2 linked regions of the Filimonas effusa genome follow. The protein of the gene in region 1 interacts with the protein of each later gene in a pairwise test. Links are inferred from orthologs where the notes say so. Each region holds a gene or a part of one and is shown on either strand. Other genes may lie near its edges.

Region 1 (5,417 bases):
CACCGGATTTCCTGCTGATACAACCTGGTGCGATCCGGGCGTTGCTGCAGCAGCATTAGCTGCTGCCTGATCAGCCGTATTTTGTTCTGAAGTATTTCCTGTTGGTACACCGGTAGTTTGCGCCTCTTCAACATTATGCGCATTGGCATCAACGGCTTCAGCAGGCGCAGGAGCTGTTTCCTCAGCACGGCCTGCATCATCTGCCATCACCGATTGCAAACTCGCGGCCTGTGGCTGTTGCCCCTGACTTTGCGCGTTGTCAGCTACAGCAGCCTGAACCTTGGGCTGTTTATCTCTCGTCCATCCGCTGCCTATCCACATGCCAATGCATAACACAGGCACCAGTAATAACAACAGGCCGGTACGGGAGGTCAGCGCCGGCCGTTTTCTTTGGAGAACGGTTTCATTATAACGTTGTTTAATATCTTCCAGCGATTCCGAATACTTGATATGGGATTCAGCTTTTTCTTCTTTTAAGCCGGTGGCGGGTCCCGTAGTTACCCTTACAAACGTATCATCAGGCTTTGTTTCATTTACATGGCGCTGCGGCATTGTTTCAGACGTGCCGGCAGCAGGATGCCCCGCTTTGCTGTCCCACGGTTTGTTGAATGAAGTTCTATCATCCTTTTGGGATGAGATCTTATCATCGCTGGCAGGCACCGCGCCTGCATCGCGTACAGGTAAATTGCCTGGAATCGAAGTACTGGTTTCTGCATGAACAGGGGAGGCTTGGGCCTCTTCAACCTTGCGCCAGTCGGCACGAACCCTTATACGCGGTTTAGGTGTATGTAAATGCGAATCGCCCCGGGCGGCATCGTTGCTTGCAGCGTTACCGGCAGTACTATCCTGTGCAATGCCGCTTATCGAAGACCGTGCTGCCTCCTTTTGTGCAAAACCCTTTATTGGAGAGAGCGCCTCACTTTTTTGTGTAATGCCGCTCATCGAAGAGGATACTTCACTATTTAAAGAGGATACTTCATTATTTTCTGAAGTGCCTTTCATCGAAGACGAGGCTTCATTTTCTTTGGCTGATGCGCTTTGATATTTGGACGCAGGCGGTTTCCAGAGGATAGTAGCCAGGTCCTCCGCTTCAGGCGCATATGGCTTCAATTCTGCTATTTCGCAGGGGTAACGCCAGGCGGCGCTTTTACCATCAACCCATACCAGGTCGTAGGCTTTTAAACCCATGGCTATCAGTTCCTCAGCACTGTAAGGTCCCGTTTCCTTGTTGTTTCGGAGCAAACGATATGGTTTCATAAAATGCAGCTTTGTCTATATAATGCGATAGTCATGCCTTTTATTGTGAAAGATTCGTTAACGGCCGCATAAAAACCGGCATTATTTGTGGATAAATGCGCCTTCAAAGCCCTGATGGCCACGGTAAAAAACTTATCTTCGCCATTCGTCCATATGGGCTTTTTTTCAGATTAAACCATATTTTTCAGGAACAAAACAGTTAATGGAAGAAAATCTTTTGCCACAGGAAACGAGCGACAATGACCGTATCATCCAGGTAAATATTGAGGAGCAGATGAAAACTGCGTATATCGACTATTCAATGTCGGTTATCGTAGGCAGGGCCTTACCGGATGTACGTGATGGCTTTAAACCGGTTCACCGCCGCGTTTTATTCGCCATGAATGAATTAGGCAATAACAGCAATAAACCTTACAAAAAATCCGCACGTATCGTGGGTGAGGTAATGGGTAAGTATCACCCGCACGGTGATAGCGCCATTTACGACACCCTGGTAAGAATGGCCCAGGAATGGAGCTTACGCTATACGCTTGTTGACGGTCAGGGTAACTTTGGCAACCAGGACGGCGACGATGCGGCGGCCATGCGTTATACAGAGGCCCGTTTACAGAAACTGGCCGAAAGCATGCTCCAGGATATTGAAAAAGAAACTGTTGACTTCCAGCCCAACTTTGACGACTCTCTTGAAGAACCCAGCGTTCTCCCCACACGTATCCCGCAGTTGCTCGTAAACGGCAGTAGCGGTATCGCCGTAGGTATGGCCACCAATATGATGCCCCATAATCTTAGCGAAGTGGTAGATGGCTGTATAGCTTATATCGACAACAGGGATATTACCATTGACGACCTCATGCAGTATGTGAAAGCCCCCGATTTCCCAACGGGTGGTATTATCTTCGGCATGGAAGGTATCAAACAGGGTTTCCATACCGGTCGCGGCAGGGTAGTATTACGTGGCAAATGCACCGTAGAAACCAAAAACAGCGGCAGGGAACAAATCATCATCAACGAAGTACCTTACCAGGTAAACAGGGATGCACTTACCAACCGCATCGGTCAACTGGTCAATGACAAAGTGATTGAAGGCATCGCACATGTGAACAACGAAAGTAACATGCGCGAAGGCACCCGTATTGTGGTTACCCTGAAAAGGGAAGCCGTATCACAAGTGGTGATCAACCAACTGTTCAAATACACTGAACTGCAGACAAGCTACGGTATCAACAACGTAGCTATCGTAAAAGGCCGTCCCAGGATCCTTAACCTGAAAGATCTTATCTCCGAATTTATCGAGTTCAGAATGGAAGTCGTTATCCGACGTGCCAAATATGAACTGCGTAAAGCAAGGGAAAGAGCACATATTTTACAGGGTTACCTGATTGCACTTGATCACCTGGATGAGGTGATCAGCCTGATCCGGAACTCTTCGACACCTGAAGCCGCGAAAGACGGTCTGATCAATGCAGGCTGGGGGATCGATGAAATTCAGGCCAAAGCCATCCTGGAATTACGTCTCCAGCGCCTTACCGGTATGGAGAGAGACAAGATCAAGGAAGAATTTGATCAGCTCATGATATTGATCAATCGTCTTGAAGAATTGCTTGGTAATGAAGGTTTAAGGTACGATCTCATCAAGACAGAATTACTGGAAGTAAAAGAGAAATTCGGTGACAAACGTAAAACCGAGATCCAGTACATGGCCGATGAAATGAGCATCGAAGACCTTATTGAACAGGAAGATGTGGTGATCACCATTTCTCACCTGGGTTATATAAAACGTACTTCTGCAACAGAATACCGTCAGCAACGCCGTGGTGGCCGTGGCGCTATTGGCAGCAAAACCAGGCAGGAAGACTTCGTAGAACACCTGTTTGTAGCATCTACGCACGACACCATGATGTTCTTTACTGAAAAAGGACGTTGTTACTGGCTTAAAGTATATGAGATCCCTGAGGGTGAAAAGCAAGCCAAAGGCCGCGCTATTCAGAACCTGATCCAGCTGCCACAGGACGATAAGGTGAGAACCATTATCGACGTGAAAAAGCTAAGCGATAAAGAATTCGTTGAAAGCCATTATATTATCCTTTGTACCAAAAAGGGTATCATCAAAAAGACCTTGCTCGAAGAATTCAGCAGGCCACGTGCTAATGGTGTAAACGCTATTACCATCGTGGAAGGAGACGAGCTTCTTGAAGCGAAAATGACCGATGGCAACAGCGAGATCATGCTGGCTATTAAGAGCGGCCGTGCCATCCGTTTCCCCGAAGAAAAAGTACGCGCTACAGGTCGTGGCGCCATAGGTGTAACAGGTATCGAATTGGAAGAGGAAAAAGACGAAGTGATTGGCATGATATGTGTCAACAGGGAGGATACTACAAAAACAGTGCTTGTAGTAAGTGAAAAAGGCTTCGGAAAACGGACACCTGTAGATGAATACCGCATCACCAACCGCGGTGGTAAAGGCGTAAAAACGATCAATGTTACCGAAAAAACAGGTCAACTGGTCGGTATCATGGATGTTCAGGAGAAAGAAGACCTTATTATTACTTGTAAATCTGGTATTACCTTACGTACAGCCGTTTCCAGTATCAAGGAATCAGGTCGTGCCACACAGGGCGTTACGCTTATCAAGTTAGACAACAGCGACGAGATAGCAGCTATTTCTAAAATAGAAGAAAAAGAAGAGGTAGAAGAAGAAACAGCGGAAATGGCAGAAGGTGACGAAACAGCAACAGGCGAAGAAAATGCAGGTCCTGATGCCGCCGGAGATACAACAGACACAACAGAGGAACCAACAGAAAACAACTAACCAATATTTTAAAATCTATTTGACGATGAAAAAGCTACTAATAGCAGCATCACTTCTCGTAGCAAGTCAGGCAGTAAACGCTCAGAAGCTCGACGGCGTAAATAAATTCTTCCTGCTGAATAAATATGACGAAGCAAAAACGGAAATCGACAAAGTTTGGGCTGATCCCAAAGCAGAAGAGAATCCCAAGGCTTTACTTTTAAAAACAAAAGTATACGCTGAGTTATATCTCGATTCTGCTATGAAGGTGAAATACCCCGACGCAGGTAAGGTTGCATACGAAACCTTCGTAAAATATATAGCGAAAGATACCGCCCTTAAAGAACTGAAGGAGGATAACGGTATGCGCGCCGTGAGCATCATTTACTCCAACAACTTTAACGAAGGCCGTAAAGCTTTCAGCGATAGCAAATGGAACGATGCACTTGGCCATTTTACTATAGCAGAGGAAATGGGTGACCTGATCTCCAAAAAGAACCTGGGTAATAACAAGCAAAACATCGACACATTTACCGTGGTTTATGCCGGTTATGCCGCTCAGAATGCTAAAAACACCGAGCGTGCGCTGTATTACTACAAAAAGTTCGCTGCTGAAAAGATCGGTGGAAAGGACTTCGTAGAAATCTACCGTTTTATCCTGAACGACGCGCTCGAGCATAAAAAAGAAGAGGATTTCAAAAAATACCTGGCCCTGGCGAAAGAATTATATCCTTCAGAAGCAACGCTTTGGAGCGCATATGAAATGGAATACCTGACCAAAAATGCGAGCGTTAAAGAAATGCTGGAGAAATATAAAAAAGAAGATGCTGCAGGTAGCTTAACCGGCAAGCAATACGCCAGCTATGGTGAAATGTTCGCAAACGCTTCTAAAGAAGAGTTCGACAGCACTGAACTGTTCAATGTTAAGTCATCTGCTTCTGAAGCTTTTGCAAAAGCATTCAAAACAGAACAAAACGGCGTTTATGCATTCAACGCGGGCGTAATCCTGTATCAGCAGTTCAACCTCCTGGAAGATAAATTCTATGCTTTACGTGGTGCTGATGCCGGTTTAAAAGCAAAACGCGACGAAGTTGAAAAACAGGAAAAAGCACTGGCTGATTCTGCTATCGGTCACATGGAAGCGGCCTACACACTGCTTAAAGCAAAAACTGATCGCGACAAAGTAGAAACATCCTGCTTATCCAAGAGCGTAGACTTCCTGGCCAACCTTTACCAATGGAAAAGGGACAAAGCCCGTGGTAAAAACGTTCAGGATTATGACAAGTTTGATGCGAAATTCAAACAATACGACGCAGAACACGGTCAGTACAAATAAATTAAACCTGGCTACATTCAGGCTGAAAAGCCGCTC
Region 2 (5,124 bases), on another replicon or contig:
ATGATGTCCTCATCTGTACCAATATTGTGGAAAGCGGCGTCGACATCGCAAATGTGAATACCATTATTATCAACAATGCGCATCACTTTGGCTTAAGCGACCTGCACCAGTTGAGAGGCAGGGTAGGACGCAGTAACAGGAAAGCATTCTGTTACCTGCTGGCGCCGCCGGTAAGTACTTTGCCTACCGATTCCCGCAAGCGTTTACAAACGCTCGAGCAGTTCAGCGACCTCGGCAGCGGCTTCCAGATAGCAATGCGCGACCTCGATATCCGTGGCGCAGGTAATATGCTCGGTGGTGAACAAAGCGGCTTCATGGCCGATATAGGCTTCGAAATGTACCAGAAGATCCTCGACGAGGCCATCAGGGAACTGAAACGGACTTCGTTTAAAGAGCTGTTCAAAGAAGAGATCAGCAAACAGGATGACTTCGTCAGCGATTGTACCATCGATACCGACCTTGAAGTGCTTATCCCCGACTCTTATGTAGAAAGCATTACAGAACGGCTGTCTTTGTACACACGTCTCGATAACTGCGAAAAGGACGAAGAATTGCAGGCTTTCCACCAGGAGTTGCTCGACAGGTTTGGTCCCATGCCCCAATCGGTAGATGACCTGTTCACAACGGTGCGCTGCCGCTGGCTGGCAGTATCATTGGGATTCGAGAAAATGGCGCTGAAAGAGGATACGTTGCGTTGTTACTTTATCAACAAGAACGATTCTCCTTATTTTGAATCCGATCTCTTTAAAAATATTCTTCAGTATTTGCAAACAGGAACCAATAAGGCGCGGTTAAAGCAATCTGCTAAAAACTTCCTGCTGGTGGTCGATGATATCAAAGACATGAACGATATGCATCGTTTCCTGGATCTGATGAAAAAAGGAGTGATAGGCGATAAGCAATAGAAAATATTTTCACCGTTTTTGCTAAAGATTGCTAAAAAAAGCGGCGATTTTGAAAAGGCTGTCTTAAAGCATCCTAAAAGCATCTTTAAAGCTTCTCAAAAGCTTCTTTAAAAATGTTTCTTTTTTTAGCAATCTTTAGCAAAAGCAAGAATAAAAAAAGCGGCTGCATCTGAAAAGATACAGCCGCTTTTCTATAAAGTTGTGTGTCTGCCCCGAGACTAGAAGTCTTTCTTGGCTACGCCGTCAGCGATTGCCTGAAGCGCTTTTGCTTCACCCAGGATAGCACTCATTTTATTACCCTTGCCATCATGACCTTTAGCAATATAACCGCCTTTAGCTGTTTTAGAAATCACTGCATCCTGTAAGGGAACATCTTTCTCCTTAGTCTTTAAGCAATATGCCTTGATCATTTTTGATGTGTCCATTTGTCTTTGATTTTAAAAAATTAGTAAAAATAGGCTGTTTTCCAAAAGAATGCCATACCGCATAAGCAGTATTAAGCATCGATTTTGGCGTATTTGGCGTGCGTTTCAATAAACTCCCTGCGGGGAGCAACTTCATCGCCCATGAGCATGCTGAATACGCCATCAGCAACAGCCAAGCTCTCTATAGTTACCTTTTTCAGCGTTCTGCGGGCCGGATCCATGGTTGTTTCCCATAACTGATCGGCATTCATTTCACCAAGACCTTTATATCGCTGAATCGTGACACTGTCTTCTTTACCGCCGGAGATGCGATCTACCAGCTCTTTCCTTTGTACCTCGTTATAGGCGTATGCCTGTTCTTTACCCTTTTTAATCAGGTACAGCGGCGGCTGCGCCAGGTAAACGTGGCCTTGCTCTACCAGGGCCTTCATATAACGGAAAATAAACGTTAGGATCAACGTAGCAATATGCGAGCCATCCACGTCGGCATCCGTCATGATGATCAGCTTATGGTAGCGTAATTTGCTTAAGTTCAGTTCTTTAGGATCTTCAGGCGTTCCAATTGTAACACCCATGGCAGTGAAAATGTTGCGGATTTCCTCGTTTTCGTAGATTTTATGCTCCATAGCCTTTTCTACGTTAAGGATTTTACCCCGAAGCGGCAGGATAGCCTGGTGGCTCCTGTCACGGCCTTGCTTAGCCGTTCCACCTGCCGAATCACCTTCCACAAGGTATAATTCGCAACGTTCCGGATCACGTTCCGAACAGTCTGCCAGCTTGCCAGGTAAGCCGCCACCGGTTAAAACGGTTTTGCGTTGTACCATCTCGCGTGCTTTTTTAGCCGCAACACGGGCCTGGGCCGCCAATATGATCTTGGAAATAACGTTTTTAGCCTCCTTGGGATTCTCTTCCAGGTAATTTTGCAGTGCAGCAGCTACCGTGGTTTGCACAATACCGCTAACATCGCTGTTACCCAGTTTGGTCTTGGTTTGACCCTCAAACTGTGGCTCCGGCACTTTTACCGAAACAATGGCGCTTAAACCTTCCCGGAAGTCGTCACCCTCAATTTCCACCTTGGCCTTTTCAAAAAGACCCTGTTTGTCGCCATACGATTTAAACACCCTCGTCAGCGCCTGGCGGAAACCGGTAACGTGCGTACCACCTTCTATAGTATTGATATTGTTAACGTACGAGAAGATATGCTCCTTGAAATCATCGTTGTAGGTCATGGCAACCTCAACGGCGACATTACTGTTGGCATCATGTCCTTCTACATATAAGGTGCTAGGTATCAGCGGTGTGCGTTTCCCGTTGGCATCCAGCAATTCTACGAATTCAACAATACCGCCTTCGCTGTAGAAGTTTTTTACATAAACATTACCCTGTTCGTCTTTTTCACGCAGGTCGGTAAGGGTAATGCTGATCTTCTTATTAAGAAAAGCCAGTTCTCTCAAACGGCCTTCAAGAATGTCCTTATTGTAGAGGGTGGTCTGGAAAATAGATCCGTCAGGCCAGAAATGTACCTTTGTGCCGGTAAGCTCGCTGACACCTATTTCGCGTACATCATACTGGGGAATGCCCGTACGGTACTCCTGTTCAAAGATCTTTCCTTCGCGGTGTACGGTTACATGCAGTACGGTGCTCAATGCGTTAACGCAACTCACACCCACGCCATGCAAACCACCGGAAACTTTATATGTATTCTTATCAAACTTACCTCCGGCATGAAGTACTGTCATTACTATTTCCAGGGCGCTTTTTTGTTCCTTGGTGTTCATGCCGGTAGGGATACCCCGCCCGTCGTCCTGAACACTGATGGAATTGTCTTCATGGATAGTAACTTCAATATTTTTACACCAGCCGGCGAGGGCTTCGTCAATAGAGTTGTCAACTACTTCATACACAAGGTGATGTAAACCTTTAACACCCACATCACCAATATACATGGCCGGTCTTTTACGTACCGCTTCCAGCCCTTCCAGCACCTGAATGCTGTCTGCACCATAACCACTTTGTACAGGGGCTTCCACGTTCATCGTTTCTTCACTCATAGATAGATATAAATATGAACAGTTGTATGTTATTATAGAATGAGAGCCTGCAAAACTACGAAAAATTAAGGGGTTTATAACTAAAAACCCTGCCTAAACTGACGTTTTAACAGGTTTGTGAACAGTATGTGGAAATATCCCTTCCCCCTGTCCCAATGGGCCTCTTTTCGTCATTTTATTGCCAGAAATGGGGTATACCCGGTGTAACCTCGTCGAATGTTACATGTAGATACATTAAATTTGCGCAATCATGTTACAAGTTTTGGATATACTGAAAGTAGCGCATAGGAATACTATTGAACCGAGTATGAACTTGTTGCATCTTAAAGAACAACATATTCCCGGCTCCATTCAATATGTGATCAGGAGATATTATGCCCAGCAGAAATGGACGAGTGAAGATACGGGCATGTTGGTATACCATTATAACGACCAGAAACCGGAAGAAAACTTCCTGGAACTGCGTTACTGTACAACGGCGAACAAATATTGCTTCGAGAAAAGCTGTTCCCAGTGTGCAGAATTGCCAACGCAGAATTGCAGCGGCAGCCATGAAACAGTGGACGTTTTCTCGTTCCACTTTTCCGCCACCTTCCTGCATCAGTTTGTACACAATGTAAAACTGGTGAGCCGGAAAGATGAAGTGCTGGCATTCAAGCATCCGCATTCCTTTACCAAGATCTTCCCCGTGTGCAGCCGCAAAAGGGTTTCCCTCGATGCTCTTTTAAATCATAGCTATGCCGGCGCCATGGAAAATATATTTGTGAACGCCAAAGTGCATGAATTGCTGTTGTACAGCCTCGAATGCCTGGTCGACGAAAAAGAAGAAGGCTTTGTTTGTAAGTTCCTGGCCGACGAAACCGGCCGCGAGCGTATTTACCTGGCCCGTGAAATACTGCTTCGTCATATTGGCGATCCCATTACTATCAAAGAACTAAGCCGTAAAGTGGCTATGAACGAATGTTACCTCAAGAAAGGTTTCAAAGAGGTGTTCGGAACTACCATTTTCGATTTTTACCAGCAGCAGCGGATGGAGCATGCCAAATACCTGCTCTATGAGAAAGGATTAAGCGTAACCGATGTTTCAGCAATGCTCGGCTACTCTTCTATCTCGCATTTTTCTGCTGCCTTTAAAAAACATACCGGCTTAAAACCTTGTGAACTGCTGTTTCGCTAGTTCGCGCTTTTGCTGCCTTGAAAACATAACGGCGTAAAACCTTTGCACTGGTTTCGTCGTAGTTTTTACGGCATTAGACTTTGTAACCCAACCAACTGTAGAGCATTAAATCATTAATTGCTCAACAACCCAAAGATGAACAGATCTGTACTTATGGCAGCCGTTGGTATGCTGGCTGCTTTTACATGGCATACCCCTTCGGCCCAGGCCCAGAACCAATCCCTTTCCCAACAGTTTCAACCAGGGAAAAAAGGGGAATTCTATGTTTCCTGGGGATATAACAAAGAATGGTATACGGCAAGCTCCATTCATGTAAAACAACCTTCGCTTGGCAACGACTACAAATTCGTAAAAGTACTGGCAGCAGATAAGCCGGGATGGAATGATGGCCTTTTTACCAAAGCCATCAGCATTCCCCAGTACAACTACCGGGTAGGTTATTTCTTCAAAGACAACTGGGCTTTTGAGATCAACTTCGATCATACCAAATACCAGGTAAAACCCGACCAGCTGCTGCATATCAAAGGCACGCAGAATCACAAGGACGTCGATTATTATATCCCCAA

Evidence for each region. Proteins that work in one complex are often made in the same cells at the same time.
Region 2: the proteins of gyrA (region 1) and gyrB interact in binary tests that used the Escherichia coli proteins (3 or more experiments, as listed by UniProt). The link is inferred for Filimonas effusa from one-to-one orthologs.

The regions. Positions count from the first base shown.
Region 1 is NZ_SDHZ01000001.1:1,295,528-1,300,944, forward strand. What follows is about bases 1,088-4,266. They hold gyrA (DNA gyrase subunit A), read left to right. Parts: upstream 1,088-1,459; coding sequence 1,460-4,066; downstream 4,067-4,266. Other genes in these bases: ESB13_RS04745 (RodZ family helix-turn-helix domain-containing protein), read right to left, coding at 1,088-1,257; ESB13_RS04755 (hypothetical protein), read left to right, coding at 4,092-4,266. In the rest of the region: more of ESB13_RS04745, read right to left, coding at 1-1,087; more of ESB13_RS04755, read left to right, coding at 4,267-5,381. UniProt on the Escherichia coli protein: A type II topoisomerase that negatively supercoils closed circular double-stranded (ds) DNA in an ATP-dependent manner to maintain chromosomes in an underwound state.
Region 2 is NZ_SDHZ01000002.1:774,618-779,741, reverse strand. The notes cover bases 892-3,777. They hold gyrB (DNA topoisomerase (ATP-hydrolyzing) subunit B), read right to left. Parts: upstream 3,382-3,777; coding sequence 1,402-3,381; downstream 892-1,401. Other genes in these bases: ESB13_RS14440 (helix-turn-helix domain-containing protein), read left to right, coding at 3,632-3,777; ESB13_RS14450 (hypothetical protein), read right to left, coding at 1,124-1,330; mfd (transcription-repair coupling factor), read left to right, coding at 892-905. Outside these bases: more of mfd, read left to right, coding at 1-891; more of ESB13_RS14440, read left to right, coding at 3,778-4,558; ESB13_RS14435 (hypothetical protein), read left to right, coding at 4,694-5,124. UniProt on the Escherichia coli protein: DNA gyrase negatively supercoils closed circular double-stranded DNA in an ATP-dependent manner to maintain chromosomes in an underwound state.